One region of the Geodermatophilus sp. URMC 63 genome, then DNA from elsewhere that is predicted to be linked to it. Evidence: riboswitches for the same ligand, from Rfam matches in the RefSeq annotation. Region 1 holds a riboswitch; each other region holds the start of a gene.

Region 1 (7,372 bases):
GCTGCTCCAGCCCGCGGTCGGCCAGCCGGTCGAGCGCCAGTGGCAGGTCGACGTCGTCCTCCCCGCAGACGAGGACGTCGACGCCGGCCCCGGCCAGCGCGGCCCGCCGGTCCGGGTCGGCTGCCGCGCAGGTGACGAGGACCGTCGGCGCGACGGCCAACCGGTCACCGGGGGCCAGCGAGGCCCGCCGCGAGACGACGACGACCGGCGCCGACACCGGCCGCCCGAGGCCGGTCCGCAGCCGCCCGACCGCGGAGTCGGCGGCCACCGGCCGGTAGCCCTCGGCGGCGGCCGTCCCGTGGCCGACGAGCACGGCGTCGGCCAGCGCCCGCAGCACCCGGAACACCCTCTTGTCGCCGGGGGAGCCGAGCCCGGCGCTCCTGCCCTCGACGGTGATCGCCCCGTCGAGGGAGGTCACGAAGTCCACCCGCACCGACCGGCCGGCCGGCAGCGCGTAGGCCGCCACCAGGTCCTCGTCGGACAGCTCGGCTCCGGGGGTCGGCAGCAGCCGGCGCACGTCAGGCGGTGGTGAGCACGGCCGCGCTCTCGGCCGGCACGGTCACCGTCGTCCCGTCGAGCGCGGGCAGCTCACCGCTGGCGAACAGGACGTCGTGCGCCGGCACGTCGAGGTCGACCTCGCGGGGCTCGCCGGAGAGGTTGGCCACGATGCGCAGCGACCCGCGGTGCACCACCAGCCACCGGTCGGCGTCGTCCCAGCTGACCGCTACCGACGACAGGTCGGGGTCGACGAGGTCGGGGTGGGCACGCCGCAGGGCGATCAGCGCGCGGTGCACGCCGAGCAGGTGCGCGTGCGGCTCGCGCTGCACCTCCGACCAGTCCAGCTTCGAGCGCCGGAAGGTCTCGGGGTCCTGCGGGTCGGGCACCTCGTCGGCGTCCCACCCGTGCCCGGCGAACTCGCCCTTGCGCCCCTCGGCCGTCGCGCGGCCGATCTCCGGGTCGGTGTGGCTGGTGAAGAACTGCCACGGCGTCGAGGCGCCCCACTCCTCGCCCATGAACAGCATCGGGGTGAACGGGCTGGTCAGCACCAGCGTGGCGCCGACGGCGAGCAGGCCGGGGGAGAGGGACGCCGAGACGCGGTCGCCGATCGCGCGGTTGCCGATCTGGTCGTGGTCCTGCAGGTAGCCGAGGAACTTCCAGCCCGGCAGCGCCGCGGTGTCCACCGGGCGGCCGTGGTGCCGGCGGCGGAAGCTCGACCAGGCGCCGTCGTGGAAGAAGGCGCCGGTGAGCGTCTTGGCCAGCCCGGCCAGCCCGGCCGCGGCGAAGTCGCCGTAGTAGCCCTGCCCCTCGCCGGTCAGGGTCGAGTGCAGCGCGTGGTGGAAGTCGTCGCTCCACTGCGCGGAGATGCCGAGGCCGCCGGCGATGCGGGGCGTCACCGTCCGCGGGTCGTTGAGGTCGCTCTCGGCGATCAGCGTCAGCGGCCGGCCGACGGCGACCGACAGCCGGTCGACCTCCTGCGCCATCTCCTCGAGCACGTGGGTGGCGCGCTCGTCGACCAGCGCGTGGACGGCGTCCAGCCGCAGCCCGTCGACGTGCATGTCACGCAGCCACGTCAGCGCGTTGTCGAGGATGTAGCGCCGCACCTCGTCGGAGTCGGGGCCGGAGAGGTTGACCGAGCTGCCCCAGGTGTTCGCCCCGCCCTCGCTGAAGACCGGCATGAACAACGGCAGGTAGTTCCCGGACGGACCGAGGTGGTTGTAGACGACGTCCTGGACGACGCCGAGGCCGCGCTGGTGGCAGGCGTCGACGAAGCGCTGGTAGGCCGCCGGGCCGCCGTAGCTCTCCTGCACCGCGTACCAGAGGACGCCGTCGTAGCCCCAGTTGTGCGTGCCGTCGAAGCCGTTGACCGGCAGCAGCTCGACGAAGTCGACGCCGAGGTCGACGAGGTGGTCGAGCTTCCCGATCGCGGCGTCGAGGGTGCCCTCGGGCGTGAAGGTGCCGACGTGCAGCTCGTAGACGACCCCGCCGGCCAGCGGGCGGCCGGTCCAGGCGCGGTCACCCCACGTGTACGTGGCCGGGTCGTAGCGGCGGGACAGGCCGTGCACGCCCTCGGGCTGGCGGCGCGAGCGCGGGTCGGGACGGGGCGTGTCGTCGTCGCCGAGCAGGTAGCCGTAGTCGGCCTCGGGTGCGGCCTCGACCTCGGCGCGCCACCAGCCGGCGTCGTCCCGGCGCATCTCGTGCACCGTTCCGTCGACCTGCAGCCGGACCCGCTCGGGGACCGGCGCCCAGACGGCGAACTCGACGGGTGCGGACATGCGGGGGCCTCCAGGGGTCGTGCGGGGTGACCGGAGGTTCTTGCCCGCCCACCGGCGGGCCAACCGCTGCGGCGGCAGCCGGGGGAGCGCGTCCCCCGGCTGCCGCACGGCGTCACGGGAGCTGCAGCACCTGGCCGACGAAGATCTGGTCGGCGTCGCTGACCGTGCCCTGGTTCAGGTCGAACAGGGCCTCCCAGGTCGTGCCGTGGGCCGCGGCGATCGTCGACAGCGTGTCGCCGGCGGCGACCGTGTAGCTGCCACCCGCCGGCCGGTCGGCCCGCGACGCGGCCACGGGCTCCCGCTCCGCCGGAGCGGGAGCGGCGGCCGGCGCCGGGGCGGGCGCCGCGGCCGGAGCCGCACCGGCCTCGGGCGCGGACGGGTTCAGGGCCTTGCCGCAGGTCGGCCAGGCGCCCGGGCCCTGGGCGTCGAGGGTCTTCTCACCGACGGCGATCTGCTGGGCCTTGGTCGCCAGGTCGGCGCGCGCGGCGTAGGCGGTGCCGCCGAAGGCGGCCCAGGTGCTCTGGCTGAACTGCAGGCCGCCGTAGTAGCCGTTGCCGGTGTTGATGCTCCAGTTGCCGCTGGACTCGCACTGGGCGACGGCGTCCCAGTCGTTGGGGGCGGCGGCCGAGGCGGGACCGGCGGCCACGCCGAGCGCGGCAGCGGCCACGCCGGTCGTGAGGACGGCACGGCGGAGCAGGGAGGTGGACGTGCGCATGGGGGGACTCCGATCCGCCGCCTGCGAGGTGAGCTGTCGGGTTCGGAGCGATCGGTGCCCCGGCCACACGTCGTGCGGCCTCACCCCAAGGCGCTGCCCGGTCCCCGTGACCGTGGTGGCAGGCGCCGGAATGGGTCCCCCACCCCCGTCCTGGATGTGCAGTGGAACGGAGGCCGGCGGACGGGGTTCGGCGGACCGGCTCCGGCACGCGGCTCTCTGTCGGCCGGGTGCGCGGTCGAACGTAACGACTGGGTCACGGGACGGCACGTCCGTCCCACCGGTCCCGGGCGTGTCGGCCGTCCTCCCGGGGCGCGGCCGGTTCCGAGACCTGCTGGTCACACCGCTGCAAGTGGCCGTTGCCCCTGCGGCGGTGTGAACCCGCTCTCAGTCGCGGACCAGCAGGGCCACCGGCAGCCGGGCGAGCAGCTCGCCGACCGGGACGCCGTCGGCGTCGGAGACCACCCGCGTGCCGGTGAGGACGTCGCGCCAGGCGCCGGTCGGGAGGGCCAGCGCCGTGTCGCCCCAGCCGGTGGCCGCCAGCCCCACGGGCAGCCGGGTCGCCACGGTCACCGCGCCGTCGCCCCCGTCGGCGCCCCGGTCGAAGGCGACGACGTGACCGGCGGCCGACCCGGTGACCTCCACCGGGCGGTAGCCGGTGAACAGCTCCGGGGAGTCCCGGCGCAGCCGCAGCACCCGGGAGACGACGAGCAGCTTGGCCGCGCCGGTGTCGTCCACCTCGGGGACCCAGCCCTCGCCGAGCCGGGCCAGCAGCTGCCGGCGCAGGTCGTAGTCGACCGGACGGCGGTTGTCCGGGTCGACCAGCGAGCGGTCCTCGAGCTCGGTGCCCTGGTAGACGTCGGGGACGCCGGGCATCGTCAGCTGCAGCAGCTTCTGCGCCAGCGCGTTGGACCGCCCGGCCGCGCCGACGCGGTCGACGAACGCCTCGATCTCGCCGGTGGTCGCCGGGTCGTCGTAGGCGGCGTCCACCAGGGCGTGCAGCTGCGCCTCGAAGGCCTCGTCGACGTCGGTCCACGTCGTCGACAGGCCCGCCTCACGGGCGGCCTTCTCGGCGTAGCCGTGCGCCCGCTCGCGCGACAGCGGCCAGGCGCCCACCAGGTTCTGCCACACCAGGTGCGCCAGCGGCCGGTCGGGCAGCAGGTGCCGGGACAGCCACCCGCGCACGAGGTCGGCCCACTCGGTCGGCACCTCGGCGAGGACGGCGAGCCGGGCCCGGGTGTCCTCGCTGCGCTTGGTGTCGTGGGTGGTCAGCGTGGTCATCGACTCCGGCCGGCGCTCGGCCCGCCGCCCCTGCGCCGCGTGGAACTCCTCGACCGTGGAGCCGAACCGCGCCGGGTCCCCGCCGACCTCGTTGAGCACCACGAACCGCGCCCAGCGGTAGTAGGCACTGTCCTCGACGCCCTTGGCCATCACCGGGCCGCTGGTCTGCTCGAAGCGGGTGGCCGCCTCGGTGCCGGCCTGGGATAGCACCGGGTAGAGGGCGTCCACGGCGGCGACCAGGTCGGGCCGGCGGTCGCGGACGGCGGCCACCGCCGCGTCGAGGTGCTCGCGGCCGTCGGGCAGGTAGGAGCGGTAGACGCCGAAGGTGGCCAGCAGCTCGGCCAGCGCCTCGGTCTGCCGCTCCCGGTCCACGCCGGGCAGCGCGCCGATCACCCGCACCAGCCGGGCGACCTCCGACCCGAGGATCCCGTCGGTCACCTCGCGCTTGCAGTCGTGCACCAGCCGCGCGTAGTCGACCTCGCGGCTCGACAGCTCGGTGTCCAGCGCGGTCAGCGCCGCCTCGCCGGCCGGGTCGACCAGCACGTCGTCGACCTCGGCGAGCGCGTCGTAGCCGGTGGTGCCCGCCGTCGCCCAGCTCTCCGGCAGGTCCTCATCGGGCTCGAGGATCTTCTCCACCACGGTCCACCGGCCGCCGGAGGCCTCGGCCAGCCGGTCCAGGTAGCCCTTGGGGTCGGCGAGGCCGTCGGGGTGGTCGATCCGCAGCCCGTCGACGGCGCCGCCGGCCACCATCCGCAGCACCGTCGCGTGGGTGGCGTCGAAGACCTCGGGGTCCTCCACCCGCAGCCCGGCGAGGGTGTTGATGGCGAAGAACCGGCGGTAGTTGAGGTCGGAGTCCGCGCGCCGCCAGTCGACCAGCTCGTAGTGCTGCCGGTCGTGCACCGCCTGCGGCGTCCCCTCGCCCGTGCCGGGGGCGATCGGGAAGCGGTTGTCGTAGTACCGCAGCTCCCCGTCCACCACCTCCAGCTTCTCCACGTCGTCGGCCGAGCCCAGGACCGGGATGCGGACCCGGCCGTTCCCGGAGTCCCAGTCGACGTCGAACGCCGAGGCGTGGGGGCTGTCGCGCCCGTGCTGCAGCACGTCCCACCACCACGGCGCCTCGGCCGGGTCGGCCACGCCCATGTGGTTGGGGACCAGGTCGAGCACCAGGCCCAGCCCGTGCTCGTGCAGCGCGGCGACGAGCCGGTCGAAGCCCGCCTGCCCGCCGCGCGACTCGTCGACGTGCGCGTGGTCGACGGTGTCGTAGCCGTGCGTGCTGCCCGCCGCCGACCGCAGCAACGGCGAGGAGTACGCGTGGCTGACACCGAGGTCGGCGAGGTAGCCGGCCACGGCCGCCGCGTCGTCCAGGGTGAAGTCGGCGGTCACCTGCAGCCGGTAGGTCGCCGTCGGGACGGCCCGCCGGCGCTCGAGGGCGGCGTCCGTCCCCTGCGGAGCCTCGCTCACGGCGCCGCCATCAGCACGACGGTGGCGCGGGCCCCGACGGTCACGGTGTCCCCGGCCTTGACCTGCACCGCCTCCACCTCGCCGAACTCGGCGGTGTCGACCACGACGGTCCAGCCCTCGGCGTACTCGCCGGGGGGCAGCGTGTAGTCGATCGGCTCGTGGGAGGCGTTGAAGGCCAGGTAGAAGCAGTCGTCGAGGACGTCCTCGCCGCGCTCGTCGGTCTCCCGGATGCCGTGCCCGTTGAGGTACATGGCCAGCGACTTGGCGAAGCCGGCGTCCCAGTCCTCGTCGCTCATCAGCTCGCCGCCAGGGGTGAACCAGGCGACGTCCTGCACCGGGTCGCCCTCCTCGCGGCGCACCGGCCGGCCGTGGAAGAATCGGCGGCGGCGGAACGTCGGGTGCTCGGTGCGCAGCCGGGTCACCAGCTTGGTGAACTCCAGCAGCCCCTCGTCGACGTCGCTCCAGTCGATCCAGGTGAGCTCGGAGTCCTGGCAGTAGCCGTTGTTGTTGCCGTTCTGCGTGCGGCCCAGCTCGTCGCCGTGCAGCAGCATCGGCACGCCCTGCGAGAGCATCAGCGAGGCGATGAAGTTGCGCCGCTGCTGCGCCCGCAGCGCGAGCACCTCGGGGTCGTCGGTCGGGCCCTCGACGCCGCAGTTCCAGCTGCGGTTGTGGCTCTCGCCGTCGTTGTTGCCCTCGCCGTTGGCCTCGTTGTGCTTCTCGTTGTAGGAGACGAGGTCGTTGAGGGTGAACCCGTCGTGGGCGGTGACGAAGTTGATGCTCGCCACCGGCCGGCGCCCGGAGTGCTTGTAGAGGTCGGCCGAGCCGGAGATCCGGCTGGCGAACTCGCCGATGGTCGCGTCCTCGCCGCGCCAGAAGTCGCGGACGGTGTCGCGGTACTTGCCGTTCCACTCGGTCCACAGGGCCGGGAAGTTGCCCACCTGGTAGCCGCCGTCGCCGACGTCCCACGGCTCGGCGATGAGCTTCACCTGGCTGACGATCGGGTCCTGGTGCACGAGGTCGAAGAACGCCGAGAGCCGGTCGACCTCGTGGAACTGGCGGGCCAGGGTGGAGGCCAGGTCGAAGCGGAAGCCGTCGACGTGCATCTCGGTGACCCAGTAGCGCAGCGAGTCCATGATCAGCTGCAGCGACTGCGGGTTGCGGACGTTGAGCGAGTTCCCGGTGCCCGTGGTGTCCATGTAGTACTGCTCGTCGCCCTCGACGAGCCGGTAGTAGGCCCGGTTGTCGATGCCCTTGAGCGACAGCGTCGGGCCCATGTGGTTGCCCTCGGCGGTGTGGTTGTAGACGACGTCGAGGATCACCTCGATGCCCGCCTCGTGCAGGGTCCGGACCATGCCCTTGAACTCCTGCACCTGCTGCCCGTCGGTCTGCTGGGCGTACTCGTTGTGCGGGGCGAAGAAGCCGATCGTGTTGTAGCCCCAGTAGTTGCGCAGGCCCTTCTGCAGCAGGGTGTCGTCCTGCACGAACTGGTGCACCGGCATGAGCTCGATCGCGGTGATGCCGAGCGACTGCAGGTGCTCGACGACCGCGGGGTGCGCGATGCCGGCGTAGGTGCCGCGCAGCTCCTCGGGGATGCGCGGGTGGGTCATCGTGAGGCCCTTGACGTGGGCCTCGTAGATGACCGTCT
Region 2 (7,372 bases), 2.4 Mb from region 1:
GCCTCCCCGAGGACGACGTGCTCGCCGGCCAGCCCGAGGTCGGCCAGCGACCCGCCGGGGACGCGCTCCCACCACCCGCCGGGGCTCTCGGCCGCGGCGCCGGCGAGGTGCGACAGCAGCTGCCCGACGCTGCGGTCGCCGAACGGCGTGCCCGGCAGGTGCCGGTCGAGGAGGTCGTCGAGGCCGAGGCGGCCCTCGTCGCGCAGCCGCATCACCGCGACGGCGGTGACCGTCTTGCTGATCGAGCCGAGCCGGTACTGGACGTCGGTGTGCGGCTCGTCGACGTCACCGCGGCCGGTCGACCACGCCGGCCCGCCGTCCCGGACGACGCCGGCGACCAGGCTCGGCGCCCGGCCGTCGCGCTGCACCCGGGCGGTGCGGGCGAGCAGGGTGCGGGCGGTCGCGGGGAGGACGGGCTCCGGCATGCCCGCACGGTAGGTCAGGCGCGCGCGGGCTCCTGCAGGCGGCCGGTGCGCGCGGCCCAGCGCTCGAAGACGACCGTGGCCAGCGGGGGCACCGAGGCGGCCAGCGCGAGCAGCGCCGTCCACCGCGACCAGCCGAGCACGCGGGCGGCGACCAGGGCGACGAGGACGTAGGCGACGAACACCGCCCCGTGCACCGGGCCGAAGAACTGCACGCCCGCCTCCGTGGTCGCCGGCACGTACTTGACGTACATGCCGGCGAGCAGGCCGACCCAGGACAGCGCCTCGGCGACGGCGACGACGCGGAAGGCGAGGACGACGGTGCGGGGGTTCATCGCGGGGAGGTCCTCCGGTGGACGGTCGGGTCTCCCCTGTCCAACGGCGACCGGACGTCGAGGGTCCCGGCCGGCGGTGTGACCTCCGTGGCAGGGTCGGTGGGCGTGCGGGGTCTGGCGCGGCGGGAGTTCTGCCTCGTGCTGCTCCGCCGCATGGCCGACCTGCGTCCCGACCTGGTCGCCGGGGCGCTCCCCCGCCTCGGCGCCACCCGCGCCGAGGCCCACGCCGCCCACACCCGCTGGCAGGCGCTGCACCACGCGCCGCGGGCGCCGCGCGGGCTGGCGCTGCGCGCCGCCGTCCTGGGGCCGGCGGAGCAGGTCGAGGAGCGCCGGTTCGGCGACCTCGACCTCGAGGTGCGCCGCTGGCCGCTGCCGCTGTGGCCGCACCTGCGCTGGGAGGTCGTCGCGGGCCCGGGCGCGACGGTGCTGCACGAGCACCTCGTCCGGGCGCCCGGCTCACCCGTGCCGCCGGCGACCGCGGGGCGGCTGCGGGTGTGGGAGCACGTCGTCGGCGACGTCAGCGGGCTGCCCGGCGCCGTGGACGTCGACCCCGGCGTCGTGACCCGCTGGGAGGTCCGCCTGCCCTCGGGCGCCACGGCGGCCTTCGTCTGGGGCCTGCTGCAGCGGGTCAGCGCGCCCGGGCAGCCGCCGCGTCCCTGACCGGCGGCTGCAGGGCCGCCGGGTCGGACAGCAGCGCGCCGGCGGCCGCGACCACCGCCAGGACGGCGGCCGGCACGGGCCCGGCGAGGTCGGCCAGGGCGGCGACCGCGCCCCCGAGCACGGCCAGCTTCGTGAGGACGAGCAGCGCCCGCGCCCGGACGGCGGCGCGGGGCGCGGCGAACAGACCCCACAGCACCGCCGCAGCCGCCGGCAGGCCCGCTCCGAGGAGCACCCGGAGGGCGACCGCCTCCGGCACGGTGGCCCCCCACCAGGCCAGCACGCCCAGCGCCGCCGTCTCCGAGAGGAGGGCGGCGGCCGCCCACGTCCATGCCCCTGTACGGCGCATCCCGGCCTCCTGCTGTGAGCACTGCTCTTTTATGCGAGCAGCGTTCCACACCGATCGGCCGGCGTCCAGACGCAGCGGAGCCCCGGCTCCCGAGGGAGGGCCGGGGCTCCGCGAGCGGTCGCCGCGTCAGGTGAGGCGGCGGGCGCCGGCGTAGCCGCCCATCGCGTCGATGCTGGCCACCTTGACCACGTCGCCGGAGGTGGGGGCGTGCACCATCTGGCCGTTGCCGACGTAGATGCCGACGTGGCTGACCGGGCTGTAGAAGAAGACCAGGTCACCGGGCTGCAGGTCGGCCCGGGAGACCGCGGTGCCCATGCGCGACTGCATGCCGCTGGAGTGCGGGAGGCTGATGCCCGCGGCGCGGAAGGCGTACTGGGTCAGGCCGGAGCAGTCGAAGGAGCCCGGGCCGGCCGCCGCCCACACGTAGGGCTTGCCGCGCTGGGCCATGGCCGTGGCCACCACCGTCGCGGCGGCGCCGCTGCCCCCACCCGACGGCACGGCGGCCGGGGCGCTCGAGGTCGGGGACGACGACGAGGACGGGGACGAGGAGCCCGGGGACGACGCGGGCGCGCTCCCGGAGGTCGCGGCGGCGCGCTCCTCGTCGCGGCTGGCCCGCTGGGCCTCCTCGGCGGCGTGCGCGGCGGCGGCGGCCTCGAGGGCGGCGCGCTTCTCCTCGGCGCTCAGCCGGGCGAAGTCGGCCTGGTACTCGGCGATCTGCGCCTCGAGGCCGGCCTGCTGGCTGGCGACGTCGTCGTACCGGCGCTGGGCCTCGGCGGCGGCCTCGGCGGCCGCCGTCTGTGCCGCGGTCGCGGTCTCGGTGGCCGTGACGGCCTCGCCGAGCAGGCCGTTCTGGTACCCGGCGACGCCCTGGAGCAGGGTCACCCGGTTGACGAACTCGTCGGCGTCCTGGCTGGTCATGAGGGCCTGCAGCGGGCCCATCGCGTCGCCGGTGTAGGCCGACCGGGCGATCCCGACCACCTGGTCGCGGGCGGTGTCCACCGATGCCTGGGCCTGGGTCAGCGTCGCGGCCGCGGCGTCGGCGGCGGCCTGCTGGGCGGCCAGCCCCTCGCGCGCCTCGTTGAACCGCTCCGTGACGACCTCGAGGTCGTGCCCGCGGGCGGCGACGAGCTCGGCGGCCTCGGCCGCGGTGGTGGGCTCCTCGGCGGCGGCCGGCGCGGGGACGCTCCCGAGACCGAGGCCGATGCCCAGGGCGCCGACGAGGGCGAGGACGACGCGGCGGCGCGACCGGGTGGTCGCGGTCAGGCAGGCGACGGACGTGCTCAGGGGCGCCACGGGTCGGCGTCTCTCCTTCTCCTCCCAGGCCGCCTACCGGGTTAGCTGACGGGTTCGGGCGTGGAGTCGCCCGGCGCGCGCGGACCGCGCACGCTTCACCCCGGGACTGCGTTGGGTCCCCGGCCCGGCCCCCCTCGCGGGAGGACCGGCTCGACGGCGTCCACGGGGTGTCACCCAGGTAGGTGACGGAACGCCCCGTTGGACGTACACAGCGTAAGGGCGTAACCGGCTCGTGACAATGAGTACTTTCCCGTCATCCCGCTCACACCCGACCGGTGGGTCGCCGCCCGGTTCCGGCACACCCGTTTGGGAGGGCGCCGGGACGAGCACGAGTCGGGCATGTCCTCCTCCACGCGCTCGCGCCTCGCCCGGCCGCTCGTCGTGCTCGCCCTCCTCGGCTCACTGGTCGCCTGCGGCGACAACACCGACTTCTCCCGGGGGCCCACCAACTGCGACTCCAGCGGAGAGGACGCGAGCAACCCCAACGACGCCAGCTGCCAGGAGACCGGCGAGAACCCGGGCAACGACGCGCCGACCACCGACGACGCGAACCCCGGCGGCTGAGCGCTGCCCCGGACCGTCGGCGGGCGCGCGACCGCCCGGGTCGTGAGCCGGTGAGCCGGGGACGGAGGTGGACGGCGGCCGGGCTGGGCGCCGCGACGCGCGCGCTCCTGGTCGGCGCCCGGCGCCTGCTGCGCGGCCGCGACCTCGCCCTCATCGCCGCCGGGCTGACCTTCTACGCGGGCATCGCGGTCGTGCCACTGCTGCTGGTGGCCGTGCGGCTCACCGCGCTGGCCACCTCACCCGCCGAGGTGCGGGCACTCGTCGGCCGGCTGACCGAGCTCCTGCCGGCCGAGCTGGGCGCGCCCGGCGCGGTCGAGCGGCTGGCCTCCGCCGGGGTCCGGCTGGACCTGCTCGGCTTCGTCCTGGCGCTGGTGCCCCTCTCCTTCTACGGCGAGGGCCTGCGCCGCGCCCTGCTGCGCTTCAGCCGGCACCGGGACACCGACACCCTCACCGGCTGGCGCGGACGGCTGCTCACGCTGCCGCTGGTCGTCGTGACCCCCGTGCTGCTGTACCCGCTGCTGCTGGCCGCCCGCTTCATGGCCGACCTGGCCCAGCAGGACGGCGTGGGCCCGGCGGTCGGCCGCTTCTTCGTCGGCTACTACTCCGTGCTGTTCGTCCTCACCGTGCCCCTCGCCTGGGGCTTCGGCGTGGTCGCCGCCGGCCGGCACCGCCGGCGCGCGGTGGCGTGCGGCGCCCTGTTCACCGCGGCGTGCCTGTCGGGGTTCCTGCAGGGGTTCGTGGTGTTCCTGTCGCTGCCCCTGGACCTCGGGGCGCCCTTCGGCGGCCTCGTCGCCGTGGGCGCGGTGGTGGCCGTCGGCCTGTGGATGTTCATGCTGCACCTGGTGCTGCTCGCCGGGTGGCTGCTCACCCAGTCCCTCGACGAACTCCTGGGCCAGCGGCAGCAGGAGGACTACCCCGGCGGGAACCCCGGCGAGAACCCCGGCGGCAGTCCGGGTACGGGCAGCTCCGGCCCCGGCAGCGCCGGGGCCACCGGCGGCTCGGGAGCCGGCTCCGGTTCCGGTGCCGGCTCGGGGGCCGGTTCCGGTGCCGGTGGCGGCGGCTCGGGTGCCGGCGCGGGCTCCGGGGCCGGCGCCTCGGGCGCGGGGGCGGGCGGGGGCGGCTCGGGCGCCGAGGACGTCTCCGGTGCGGGCCGGGGGTCCGGCGCCGGGGCGGCCGGGGGCTCGGGAGCCGGCTCGACGTAGTCGCTGCCGTTGCTCACCAGGATCGACACCTGCTGGCCGGGGACGGCGCGGCCGCCGCGCGGGGGGCTGGTGCCCAGCAGCGTGCCCTCCGCCTCGTCGCTGTCGACGCGCACGGCCCGGGAGGTGAACCCGGCATCGGCGAGCGCGCGCTCGCAGGCCCGCACGCTGGAGCACCCGGGCACCGGCCGGGTGTTGCCGTCCTGCACGGTGGGGTCGGCGGGCGGGAACTCGCCGCTGCCGCGCGCCTGCAGCACCGGCGCCATCGCGTCGTGCCAGATCGTGGCGCCCTTCCCGCCGCCGAAGCCGCCGACGTCCTCGTTGCGCTTGGGGTTGAGCACCATGACGCTCGCGGTGATCTCGGGCGTGTAGCCCACGAAGGCCACCGAGTAGTTGTCCTGCGAGGTGCCCGTCTTGCCGGCGATCTGGTGCCCCGGCACGTAGGCGCGTGACCCGGTCTGCCCGGGGTTGCCCGGCTCGACGTCCTTGCGCAGCATCTGGGTGAGGGTGTCGGCCACGCCCGGCGGGACCGCCTCCGGCGTGCAGCGGTCGCCGACGTCCAGCGGCTCGCCGTCGGCACCGACGGCGGGCCGGCCGTGGGCGTCGAGGACGGAGGTGACCGGGACGACGTCGCACCGGGTGCCGCTGGCGGCGAAGGTGGAGTACGCGCTGGCGAGCGCCAGCGGGCTGGTGGCCTCGGCACCGAAGGTGAACGAGCCGCGGTTCTCGTCGACGATCTGCTGGGCCAGGCCCGGCGGGCTGAACTGGAACAGCCCCGCCGCCTCGGCCATCCGCACCGGCTCCTCGACGCTGCCCAGGGCATCCTCGAGTGCGAGGAAGTACGTGTTCGACGACTGGTAGAGCGCCGTGGTCAGGTCGAGGGTCGGCCGGTAGCCCGACCCGGCGTTGCGCACGCAGTACCGGCCGTCGGTGGCGCGGCCCTCGCAGGGGCCGCCGTAGACCCGCGACACGTAGGGGTCGGGCGCCGTGAGCGTGTAGTGCGAGGAGAAGCCGCGGGCCAGCGCGGCGGCGGCCACGAACACCTTGTAGGTGGAGCCCGAGCCCTGGCTGGGCCAGGTGTTGAGGTTGAACGACTCCTGCGTCGGGTCGGCCCGGTCGTAGCCGAAGGTCCGGTTGACGCTCATGGCCAGCAGGTGGCCGGTTCCGGGCTCGACGGCGGTGAACATGCCGGCCAGCGAGTCCTGCGGCGCCAGCGTCTGCAGCACGGCGGCGTCGGCGGAGCGCTGCAGCTCCGGGTCCAGCGTCGTCTGGACGACGTAGCCGCCGTTGTCGAGCTGCTCCTGGGTCAGGCCGAGGTCCTCGATCAGGTGCCGCTGCACGAAGTCGCAGACGAACGGGCCGACGCCGGCCTGCACGCAGCCGCGGGGCGGGGCCGGTCCGGGCGCCAGCCCCAGCGGCTCGGCCTGCGCGGCGGCGGCCTCGTCGGCGGTGACGAGGCCCTGCTCGGCCATCCGCGACAGCACCTCGTCGCGGCGCGCCGTGGCCGCCTCCGGGGCGGTGAACGGGTCGTCGGAGGTGGGACTCTGCACCAGCCCGGCCAGGAGCGCCGCCTGCGGCAGGGTCAGCGCGGCGGCGTCGACGCCGAAGAAGGCACGGGCGGCGGGCTGGACGCCGTAGGCGTTCTGGCCGAAGTAGACCAGGTTGAGGTAGCGGGTGAGGATCTCGTCCTTGCTGTAGGCGTCCTCGACCGCCAACGCCAGGCGGGCCTCGCGCACCTTGCGGCCGAGCGTCTGCTCCGTGGCCGCCGCGCGCTCCTCGGCGGTGTCGGCGGTCTGCAGCAGGGTCTGCTTGACCAGCTGCTGGGTGAGCGTCGACCCGCCCTCCTCCACGCCGCCGGCGGCGATGTTCATGGCCAGCGCGCGCGCCGTCCCCTGCACGTCGAGGCCGTGGTGCTCGTAGAAGCGGGCGTCCTCGATGGCCACCATCGCCTGCTTCATCACCTCGGCGATCTCGCCGGGCTCCACCGGGTCGCGGTTCTCGTCGTAGAAGTACGTGATCGGCTCGCCGTTCGCCGCGAGCAGGACGGTGTTGCCCGCCGGCGGGTCGACGGTCAGCTCGGTGGGGAGGTCGCCGAGCAGGCCGGTCGACTGCTGGGCGGCCAGCGAGGGCACGCCGACCCACGGCAGGAGCAGCCCGGCCAGCAGGGCACCGGCGACCAGGATCACGGCGGCCAGCCGCACCATCGTGCCCAGCCGGCTCGGCAGCGGGTCCATGGGCCTCCCTCCTCGGGCCGCGCACACTGCAACAGGAATCGGTGCGGGTCACAACCACCCGCGCCGTACGTCCTCCGGACGGGGACGGACGGGCCGGTGGCGCTCAGCCGCTCAGCACGGCCGGCAGGTCGTCGCGGTGCAGCACGACCAGCGTGCTGACCGCGCGGGTGAGCACCACGTAGAGCCGGTGGAGCCCGCGCGGCTCGGCGGCCACGATCGCCGCCGGGTCGGCGACGACGACGGCGTCGAACTCCAGCCCCTTGGCCAGCGTCGCGGGCACGACGGCGACCCGCGCGGCGGCCGCGCCGTCGTCGGCGAG
Region 3 (7,372 bases), 200 kb from region 1:
CCAGGGTCCGGGTGGTGGTGCGGGTGGTCATGCCGAGACCTCCTCCGGGGTGCGCTGCCGGGCGGCGACGAGCGAGGCGTGCGTGGGGGCGTCGGGCACGTGCGCGGGCTTGAGCGCGGCGAACTCCCGGCGCAGCACCGGCACGACCTCCTCGCCCAGGACGTCCAGCTGCTCGAGCACCGTCTTCAGCGGCAGGCCGGCGTGGTCGACGAGGAACAGCTGCCGCTGGTAGTCGCCGACGTAGTCGCGGAAGCCGAGCGTGCGCTCGATGACCTGCTGCGGGCTGCCGACGGTCAGCGGCGTCTCGCGGGAGAAGTCCTCCAGCGAGGGGCCGTGGCCGTAGACCGGCGCGTTGTCGAAGTAGGGCCGGAACTCCCGGACGGCGTCCTGGCTGTTCTTCCGCACGAACACCTGCCCGCCCAGCCCGACGATCGCCTGGTCGGCCGAGCCGTGGCCGTGGTGCTCGAAGCGGGACCGGTAGAACTCGACCATCCGCTGCGTGTGCTCCTTCGGCCAGAAGATGTGGTTGGAGAAGAAGCCGTCGCCGTAGTAGGCGGCCTGCTCGGCGATCTGCGGGCTGCGGATCGAGCCGTGCCACACGAACGGCGGGACGCCGTCGAGCGGCCGCGGGGTCGAGGTGAAGCCCTGCAGCGGCGTGCGGAACCGGCCGGACCAGTCGACGACCTCGTCGTCCCACAGCTTCCGCAGCAGCGCGTAGTTCTCCACCGCCAGCGGGATGCCGTTGCGGATGTCCTGCCCGAACCACGGGTAGACCGGCCCGGTGTTGCCGCGGCCCATCATGAGGTCGACCCGGCCGCCGGCCAGGTGCTGCAGCATCGCGTAGTCCTCGGCGATCTTCACCGGGTCGTTGGTGGTGATCAGCGTGGTCGCCGTCGACAGCTGCAGCGTCGAGGTCTGCGCCGCGATGTAGGCCAGCGTGGTGGTGGGGGAGGAGGAGAAGAACGGCGGGTTGTGGTGCTCGCCGAGGGCGAAGACGTCGAGCCCGACCTCCTCGGCCTTCCTCGCGATCGCGACGATGGCCTGGATCCGCTCCGCCTCGCTGGGGGTGCGGCCGGTGGTGGGGTCGGTCGTGACGTCACTGACCGAGAAGACGCCGAACTGCATCTCGTGCTCCCTGTGGTTGAGAGTGCAACTACTGTTCGGCCCAACGGTGGTGGGCGGCCGGGCATTCCCCGGCTCCGGCTGCGGGCGGTAGTCGGGCGACCACGGCGTGGCGGACCACTCCGTCGGTGACCGTCCCGTGACCTGGTCCGACCCACCGATCGGGTGAACCGGCTGGGAGTCTGGCGGCCACCACCTGGATCGCCCGACGGGCCCGGGCGGGCATGACGGACCGGGGGGACCGGATGTCGAAGCACTCGCAGGGAACTGCTCCGGACGCCGGGGCGGACGCGGCCAGGCGCACGGCCTTCACGGGCAACACCGCCGCGGAGCACGTCCCGGCGAGGGGCCTCGACGGTCTGCTGGGCACCGGTCCGGTCTTCACACACGCACTGCGCGGGTACGACTGCCTGCAGGTCGACGACTACGTGGCCGCGGCCGAGACCGAGCTGCTGGTGCTCCGCCGGGAGAACGACCACCTGCTCAGCCGCTACGCCGCCTGCTCCGGTGACCTGCAGAACGCCCGCCGCCGGCTGGCCCAGCTGGTACGTGAGCGGGAGTCGCTCCCCAGCCCGGAGGATGCGCGCGCCCTGCTGCAGCGCGCCGAGGAGGAGGCCGACCAGGTGCGTGCCGAGGCGCGCGCGGAGGCCGAGGCGCGCCTGGCCAAGGTGGCGGAGATGCGCCAGGCGGTGACCGCGCTGCGCGAGCAGGCCCAGCGGGAGGCCGACGCACGGCGGGCGGAGGCGGCGGCCGAGCTGCAGGCGGTGCACCGCGAGGCCGAGGAGGCGCGGCGGGCGGCGGCGGCGCAGGCCCAGCGGGAGCGGGCCGCCGTCGAGGCGGAGCTGGCCGCGCTGCGCGCCGAGAAGGAGGGGGTGCGCGAGACGCTCCGGGTGCTGAACGGGCACGTCGACGACGCCCTGGCCGGTCTCGCCCGCGTGCTGCGCGGCGACGAGGGCGGTCCCGACCCGGCGGACACCGACGCGCTGCGGACCGACACGGTGCGCACCGGGGCGCTGCCCGACGACGTCTCGGTGCTCGCCGACCGGCGCGACGCCGCGGCCCGCGACGAGGGCCCCCGGACGCCGGACGGTGACCCGGCCGACGTCACGGCGCTGCGCGGGGACGCCGATCGGGGCGGGAACCGGAACGAGGTCGCCGCGGCGTCCTGACCCGGCGTGCGACCCGGCGTGCGACCCGGCGTCCTGACCTGCGCCGTCGCCGAGGGATGGCCCGCGCCGACTGCACCGTAACTCGTGTCACGTGTGCATCTCGCGTTCTGCTGTTGTCACGGGCAGGTAACGACACGTACCGTTCGTGACGTCCGGCTGGTCGTCTCGTCCCCTCCCGGGGAGCCCGGCCGGACGCCGCCGAGTCGTGTCCGCAGCCGCGGGCGCGAGCCGGGGACCCACCGCAGTCCTGGGGTGAATCGCCTGCCGAGCTCCGCTCGCAGCGCGTAGGGCTTCTTCCCGCCCGAACCCGTCAGCTAACTCGGTAGGCGGCATCGGAAGAAACGGAGACTCTCCGCATGCCCCGCCTCCGGGCCGCCGCGGCCCGCAGGTGCCGCCGGGTGCGCGTCCACCGCGCCATCTGAGTCCGGCCGCCGCCCTGCCCTGCTGACCCCGCGCCGCCGATCGCGCGTGGGGACCCGACGACCGCCGTGCGCCGGTCCCTGCCCGCGAACCGGGCTGCCGCGCGCGCACTCTCCCTCGGAGCCCTCACCCTCATGCCCCGCCGTACCCCGCACACGCCTGCCCACACGCTCGAGACCGTCGAGCTGTCCGCAGCCGCGAAGCCCGCCGACACCGCCGTCATGGACGCCGTCGGCACCGCGGACACCGCCCCCCGTCGTCGCGCCCGCCGCCTGGGCCTGCCGGCCCGCACCCGCGCCCGGCGCAGCAGCCCCCCGCTGGGCCCGCGCCGCCCCGCCCTGCTGCTGGCCACGGCCGCCGCCGGCGCCCTGGTCGTCGGCGTGGTGAGCACGAGCGGCCCGGCCGCCGAGGCCGGCACCGAGACGGCCGGCTCCACGGTGAGCGTGGCCGAGCAGCTCGGCCTCACCGGGCAGCCGACCGGGACCGCGGCGTCGCAGACCGCCGACCTCGCGCCGCTCGAGGACCTCGCCGCCTCCCGCAACGAGCGCTCCGCCGAGGAGACCAGCGCCGCCGAGGCGCAGGCCGCCGCCGACCAGGCCGAGCTCGACCGCCGCGCCGCTGAGGAGGCCGCCCGCCGCGCCGCCGAGGAGGAGGCCGCCCGCGCCGCCGCCGAGGCCCAGGCCGCCGCCGAGGCGCAGGCCGCCGCCGAGGCCCAGGCCGCGGCCGAGGCCCAGGCCGCGGCCGAGGCCGCCGCCGCCCAGCGGGCCGCCGCGGCGCCGGCCGCCCCCGCACCGGCGGCTGCACCTGCCGCCGCGCCGGCCGCCCGCGGCTCCTTCAAGGACTACGCCATGAGCAAGGTGGGCAGCGCCCAGCAGTTCGGCTGCCTGGAGAACCTGTGGGGCAAGGAGAGCGGCTGGAACCCCAACGCGCAGAACCCCTCCAGCACCGCCTACGGCATCCCGCAGTTCCTGGACTCCACCTGGGCCAGCACCGGCATCGCCAAGACCTCCGACGGCTACCGGCAGATCGACGCGGGCCTGATCTACATCGACAGCCGTTACGGCTCGCCGTGCGGTGCCTGGGCGCACTCGCAGGCCACCGGCTGGTACTAGGAGGACCCTGCTGCCCCCACGCCTCGCTCGGCTCGGCGCGGGACCCCGGCAGCAAGGCCGATCCGACTCGTCACCAGGCTCGGCGCGGGACCCCGCGCCCGCACCTCGCGGCGCCGTCACGTGCACGAGGCGCTGCGGGACGTAGGGGAGCGAACCCGGGCGGACTCCGGGGCGGACGAGGACCCGGCACGAGCACGGCCCCGCTGGCATCCGCTAGCGGGGCCGTGTCGCGTTCCGGGGTGGCCGCTGCCGGGTCAGGCGGTGTCCGGGGTGCAGGCGGTGTCCGGGGTGATGGAGGGCACCAGGTGTACCGACCCGGGTGGCTGCCGCTCGTACCACGCCCGGATCTCGGGAGTGATCCGCTCGACCTCCAGCACCGCCACCACCCCTCGCCCGCCGGGCACCGTGGACCGGCCGAGACCGATGATCGACCACTCCTCGGGGGTGCTGCGGGTGATGACGTCGGCATCGTCCTGGGACACTCCGGCGATGCCGGCGGGAACACGCCAGGCCGAGGGGGTGCCCGGCCCGGGGTGCCAGCGGGCGGTGTGCAGCGACCGCCCGTCCAGCCCCCCCTCGACGGCCACCCGAGCGCCGGCCGGCGGCAGGTCCGTCCCGAGCAGGTCCAGCTCCACCAGGGGCTCGCTCCCGGGCGGGCTGGTCGGGATCAGGACCAACCGGCCGCCGTCCTCCCTGACCGTGCCGGTCGCGGTGACGGTGTCCATGCGCTCCTCCTGGGGTGTGCGGATCTCGCCGATCCCAGCAGGTGTAGCTCCCACCCTCCGTCCTCCTGCGCGCGGCACTGCCACGACACGACCCGACGGGCCCTGCCTCGGTCTCCCACCCGGCCGTGGTGGGACCCCAGCGCCACGGACCGTCACCCGGGCCGCTCGCGACCGTCGCCGGCTCGGCACGTGACACTGGGGGCGTGACGGAGAGGGGGCCGGCCACCCGCGTGGTGCCCGCGGGGTTCGTCCGCGCGCACACGCAGGTGCGCCGGCCCTCGCTCGTCCCGGAGGTGCGGCTGCACGTCGCCGACGACGTCGTCGCCCTGTGGGAGGCGATGGAGGACGCGGCCGGCGGCGCCGGCGAGGCCCCGCCGTTCTGGGCCGCGGCCTGGCCCGGCGGGCAGGCCCTCGCCCGCGCCGTCCTCGACGGGCCGGTGACGGTGGCCGGGCACCGCGTCCTGGACCTGGGGTCGGGCAGCGGGCTCGTCGCGATCGCCGCCGTCCTCGCCGGCGCCCGCCACGTGCTGGCCAGCGACGTCGACCCGTTCTCCCGGACGGCGGTGGGCGTCAACGCCGGCCTGAACGGGGTGACCGGGATCAGCGTGGCCGGCGACGTCCTCGACCGGGAGCCGCCGGCCGTCGACGTCGTCCTGGCCGGCGACGTCTGCTACGACCGGGAGATGACCGAGCGGGTGCTGCCCTTCCTCGACCGGGCTCGGGCGTGCGGCTGCGAGGTGCTCGTCGGCGACCCGGGGCGGCCCTACCTGCCGCACGAGCGGCTGGAGCCCGTCGCCGCCTACGACGTGCCCGAGACCGAGGGCCCGGGGCTGCGCCGCACCACGGTGTGGCGGCTGCCGTGAGCGCTCCTGGCCCCCTCGACCACACCCGCGGCACCGCCGTCGCCCGGCACGGGCACTGAGGAGGGCGGCACCGGTGGCCGTCCACGTCGGAACCTCCGGCTGGAGCTACGACCACTGGGACGGCATCCTCTACCCGCCGGGGACGCCGCCCCGCGACCGGCTGGCCCACTACGTGCGCCGGTTCGGCACCGTCGAGCTCAACGCGAGCTTCTACCGCTGGCCCCGGACGGCGACCTTCGCGGGGTGGCGCGACCGGCTGCCCGAGGGGTTCCGGCTGTCGGTCAAGGCACCGCGCGGACTGACCCACGCCAAGCGGCTGTACGCCCCGGAGGCGTGGGTCGAGCGGATGACCGCGGCCTGGCACGAGCTGGACGGCAAGCGGGCCGTGCTGCTGGTGCAGCTGCACCCGGCCGCGGCCCGCGACGACGCGCGCCTGGAGTACTTCCTCTCCCTGCTGCCGGACTGGGTGCAGGTGGCCGTGGAGTTCCGCCACCCCAGCTGGCACGTCGAGGAGGTGTTCGCGCTGCTCGAGCGGCACGGAGCGGCCTACTGCGTGATGAGCGGCGCCGGCCTGCCGTGCGTGCTGCGGGCCACCGCGCCGTTCGTCTACGTCCGGCTGCACGGCCCGGACGACGCCTCCCTCTACGCCGGCTCCTACCCCGACGCGGACCTGCGCTGGTGGGCCGACCGGATCGCGGAGTGGGCGCGCGACGGCCGCGACGTCCACGCCTACTTCAACAACGACGGCCACGGCCACGCCGTCCGCAACGCCGAGACGCTGCGGGCGCTGACCGGCAGCTGACCGGGCGGCGAGCGGGGCGCGGTGGCGGGAGACTGGGGGCATGAGCGAGCAGGACGACGGGACGAAGCCGGGCCAGGGGCAGGGGAACCTGGTCAGCCGGTCGGTCGAGGAGTTCGTCGCCCAGCTGCGCGGCTTCACCGACCGCGCGCGCGGGCTGGCCACCGGCGCGGTGCCGTCGGGGCTGTCGCTGCCGCGCCTGCCCTCGCCGCCCGGGGCGATGTCGGCGGCGCAGGTCGGGGCGGTCGCGCAGGCGGTGCGGGGCCAGCGGCAGCTGATCACCGGCCTGATCGGTCAGCTGCAGGCCTTCGACGAGCAGCTCGCCGTGTTCGAGCGGGTGCTCGAGCCGATCGAGGAGTGGAGCCGGACCTGGGCGCGCCTCGAGCAGTCCTTCGGTGACGTGCTGCGCCGACCGTCGTCCGACCGCGACGCCCCGCCGGCGGGGACGGTCTAGCGCTGGTCGCGGCGCAGCGGGTGGTCGGCCGGGACCTCGACCAGGACGATCCGCACGCCGTCGGGGTCGGCGACCCAGGCCTCGACCAGCCCCCACGGCTCGGTGCGCGGCTCGCGCAGCACCGGCACGCCGGCCGCCCGCAGCCGTGCGTGCTCGGCGGCGACGTCGCGCACCTGCAGCCACAGCGCGGTCCCGCGTGGCGGCTCGTCGCCGGGGCCGGACACCTCGAGCAGGCCGTTGCCGAGGAAGAACACCACGCCGCGGTGCTCGGGCAGCCCGAACTCCCGGTACACCGCGAGCCCCAGCACGTCCCGGTAGAAGGCCTGCGACCGCGCGGGATCGGGGGGCCGGAGCAGGACCCGGCTGCTGAGCACGTCCACCCGGGCATCATCGCCGCAGGGCAGGACACCGAGACGAGGAGGACGTCGTGGCGCAGCGCTACGAGTACCGGGTGGTCGAGATCCGCGAGGGGCTCATCGGCGGGAAGATGTCGGGTGACAAGCTGGAGAAGGTGCTCAACCAGAACGCCCGGGAGGGCTGGCAGCTCAAGGCCATCACCTCCGTCGAGGTCAAGGGCCGCCTCGGCCCGGGGGGTGTCGAGGGCGTCCTGGTGACGCTGGAGCGCCCCACGACCTGACCCACCCCGCGAGGAGCGCCCGTGTCCGACGCCGTCGATGCCCGGGCGCGGTTGCGCGCGGACTGCGCGAG

The links. A riboswitch is a leader RNA that binds a small molecule or an ion and turns the genes downstream of it on or off. The one in region 1 is predicted to bind cyclic di-AMP.
Region 2: it holds a riboswitch for cyclic di-AMP, as region 1 does, so the genes downstream of both, ACWIZO_RS05385 (C40 family peptidase) here and ACWIZO_RS17195 (LysM peptidoglycan-binding domain-containing protein) in region 1, are expected to answer to the same signal.
Region 3: it holds a riboswitch for cyclic di-AMP, as region 1 does, so the genes downstream of both, ACWIZO_RS18110 (aggregation-promoting factor C-terminal-like domain-containing protein) here and ACWIZO_RS17195 (LysM peptidoglycan-binding domain-containing protein) in region 1, are expected to answer to the same signal.

The regions. Positions count from the first base shown of each region.
Region 1 is NZ_CP199956.1:3,500,508-3,507,879, forward strand. Features, by position in the region: gene ACWIZO_RS17185 (dihydrofolate reductase family protein) at 1-517, opposite strand, end outside; gene treZ (malto-oligosyltrehalose trehalohydrolase) at 519-2,273, opposite strand; gene ACWIZO_RS17195 (LysM peptidoglycan-binding domain-containing protein) at 2,386-2,988, opposite strand; cyclic di-AMP (ydaO/yuaA leader) riboswitch at 2,994-3,159, opposite strand; gene treY (malto-oligosyltrehalose synthase) at 3,373-5,727, opposite strand; gene glgX (glycogen debranching protein GlgX) at 5,724-7,372, opposite strand, start outside.
Region 2 is NZ_CP199956.1:1,094,803-1,102,174, forward strand. Features, by position in the region: gene ACWIZO_RS05365 (serine hydrolase domain-containing protein) at 1-425, opposite strand, end outside; gene ACWIZO_RS05370 (DUF3817 domain-containing protein) at 440-757, opposite strand; gene ACWIZO_RS05375 (hypothetical protein) at 863-1,417, shown strand; gene ACWIZO_RS05380 (DUF2568 domain-containing protein) at 1,386-1,763, opposite strand; gene ACWIZO_RS05385 (C40 family peptidase) at 1,890-3,056, opposite strand; cyclic di-AMP (ydaO/yuaA leader) riboswitch at 3,092-3,180, opposite strand; gene ACWIZO_RS05390 (hypothetical protein) at 3,396-3,620, shown strand; partial or broken gene ACWIZO_RS05395 (YhjD/YihY/BrkB family envelope integrity protein) at 3,671-4,489, shown strand; gene ACWIZO_RS05400 (transglycosylase domain-containing protein) at 4,531-7,053, opposite strand; gene ACWIZO_RS05405 (HelD family protein) at 7,157-7,372, opposite strand, start outside.
Region 3 is NZ_CP199956.1:3,702,729-3,710,100, forward strand. Features, by position in the region: gene ACWIZO_RS18095 (FMN reductase) at 1-31, opposite strand, end outside; gene ACWIZO_RS18100 (LLM class flavin-dependent oxidoreductase) at 28-1,125, opposite strand; gene ACWIZO_RS18105 (hypothetical protein) at 1,368-2,291, shown strand; cyclic di-AMP (ydaO/yuaA leader) riboswitch at 2,478-2,635, shown strand; gene ACWIZO_RS18110 (aggregation-promoting factor C-terminal-like domain-containing protein) at 2,846-3,823, shown strand; gene ACWIZO_RS18115 (hypothetical protein) at 4,078-4,548, opposite strand; gene ACWIZO_RS18120 (class I SAM-dependent methyltransferase) at 4,752-5,411, shown strand; gene ACWIZO_RS18125 (DUF72 domain-containing protein) at 5,485-6,213, shown strand; gene ACWIZO_RS18130 (hypothetical protein) at 6,254-6,664, shown strand; gene ACWIZO_RS18135 (VOC family protein) at 6,661-7,044, opposite strand; gene ACWIZO_RS18140 (DUF4177 domain-containing protein) at 7,092-7,301, shown strand; gene ACWIZO_RS18145 (pentapeptide repeat-containing protein) at 7,323-7,372, shown strand, end outside.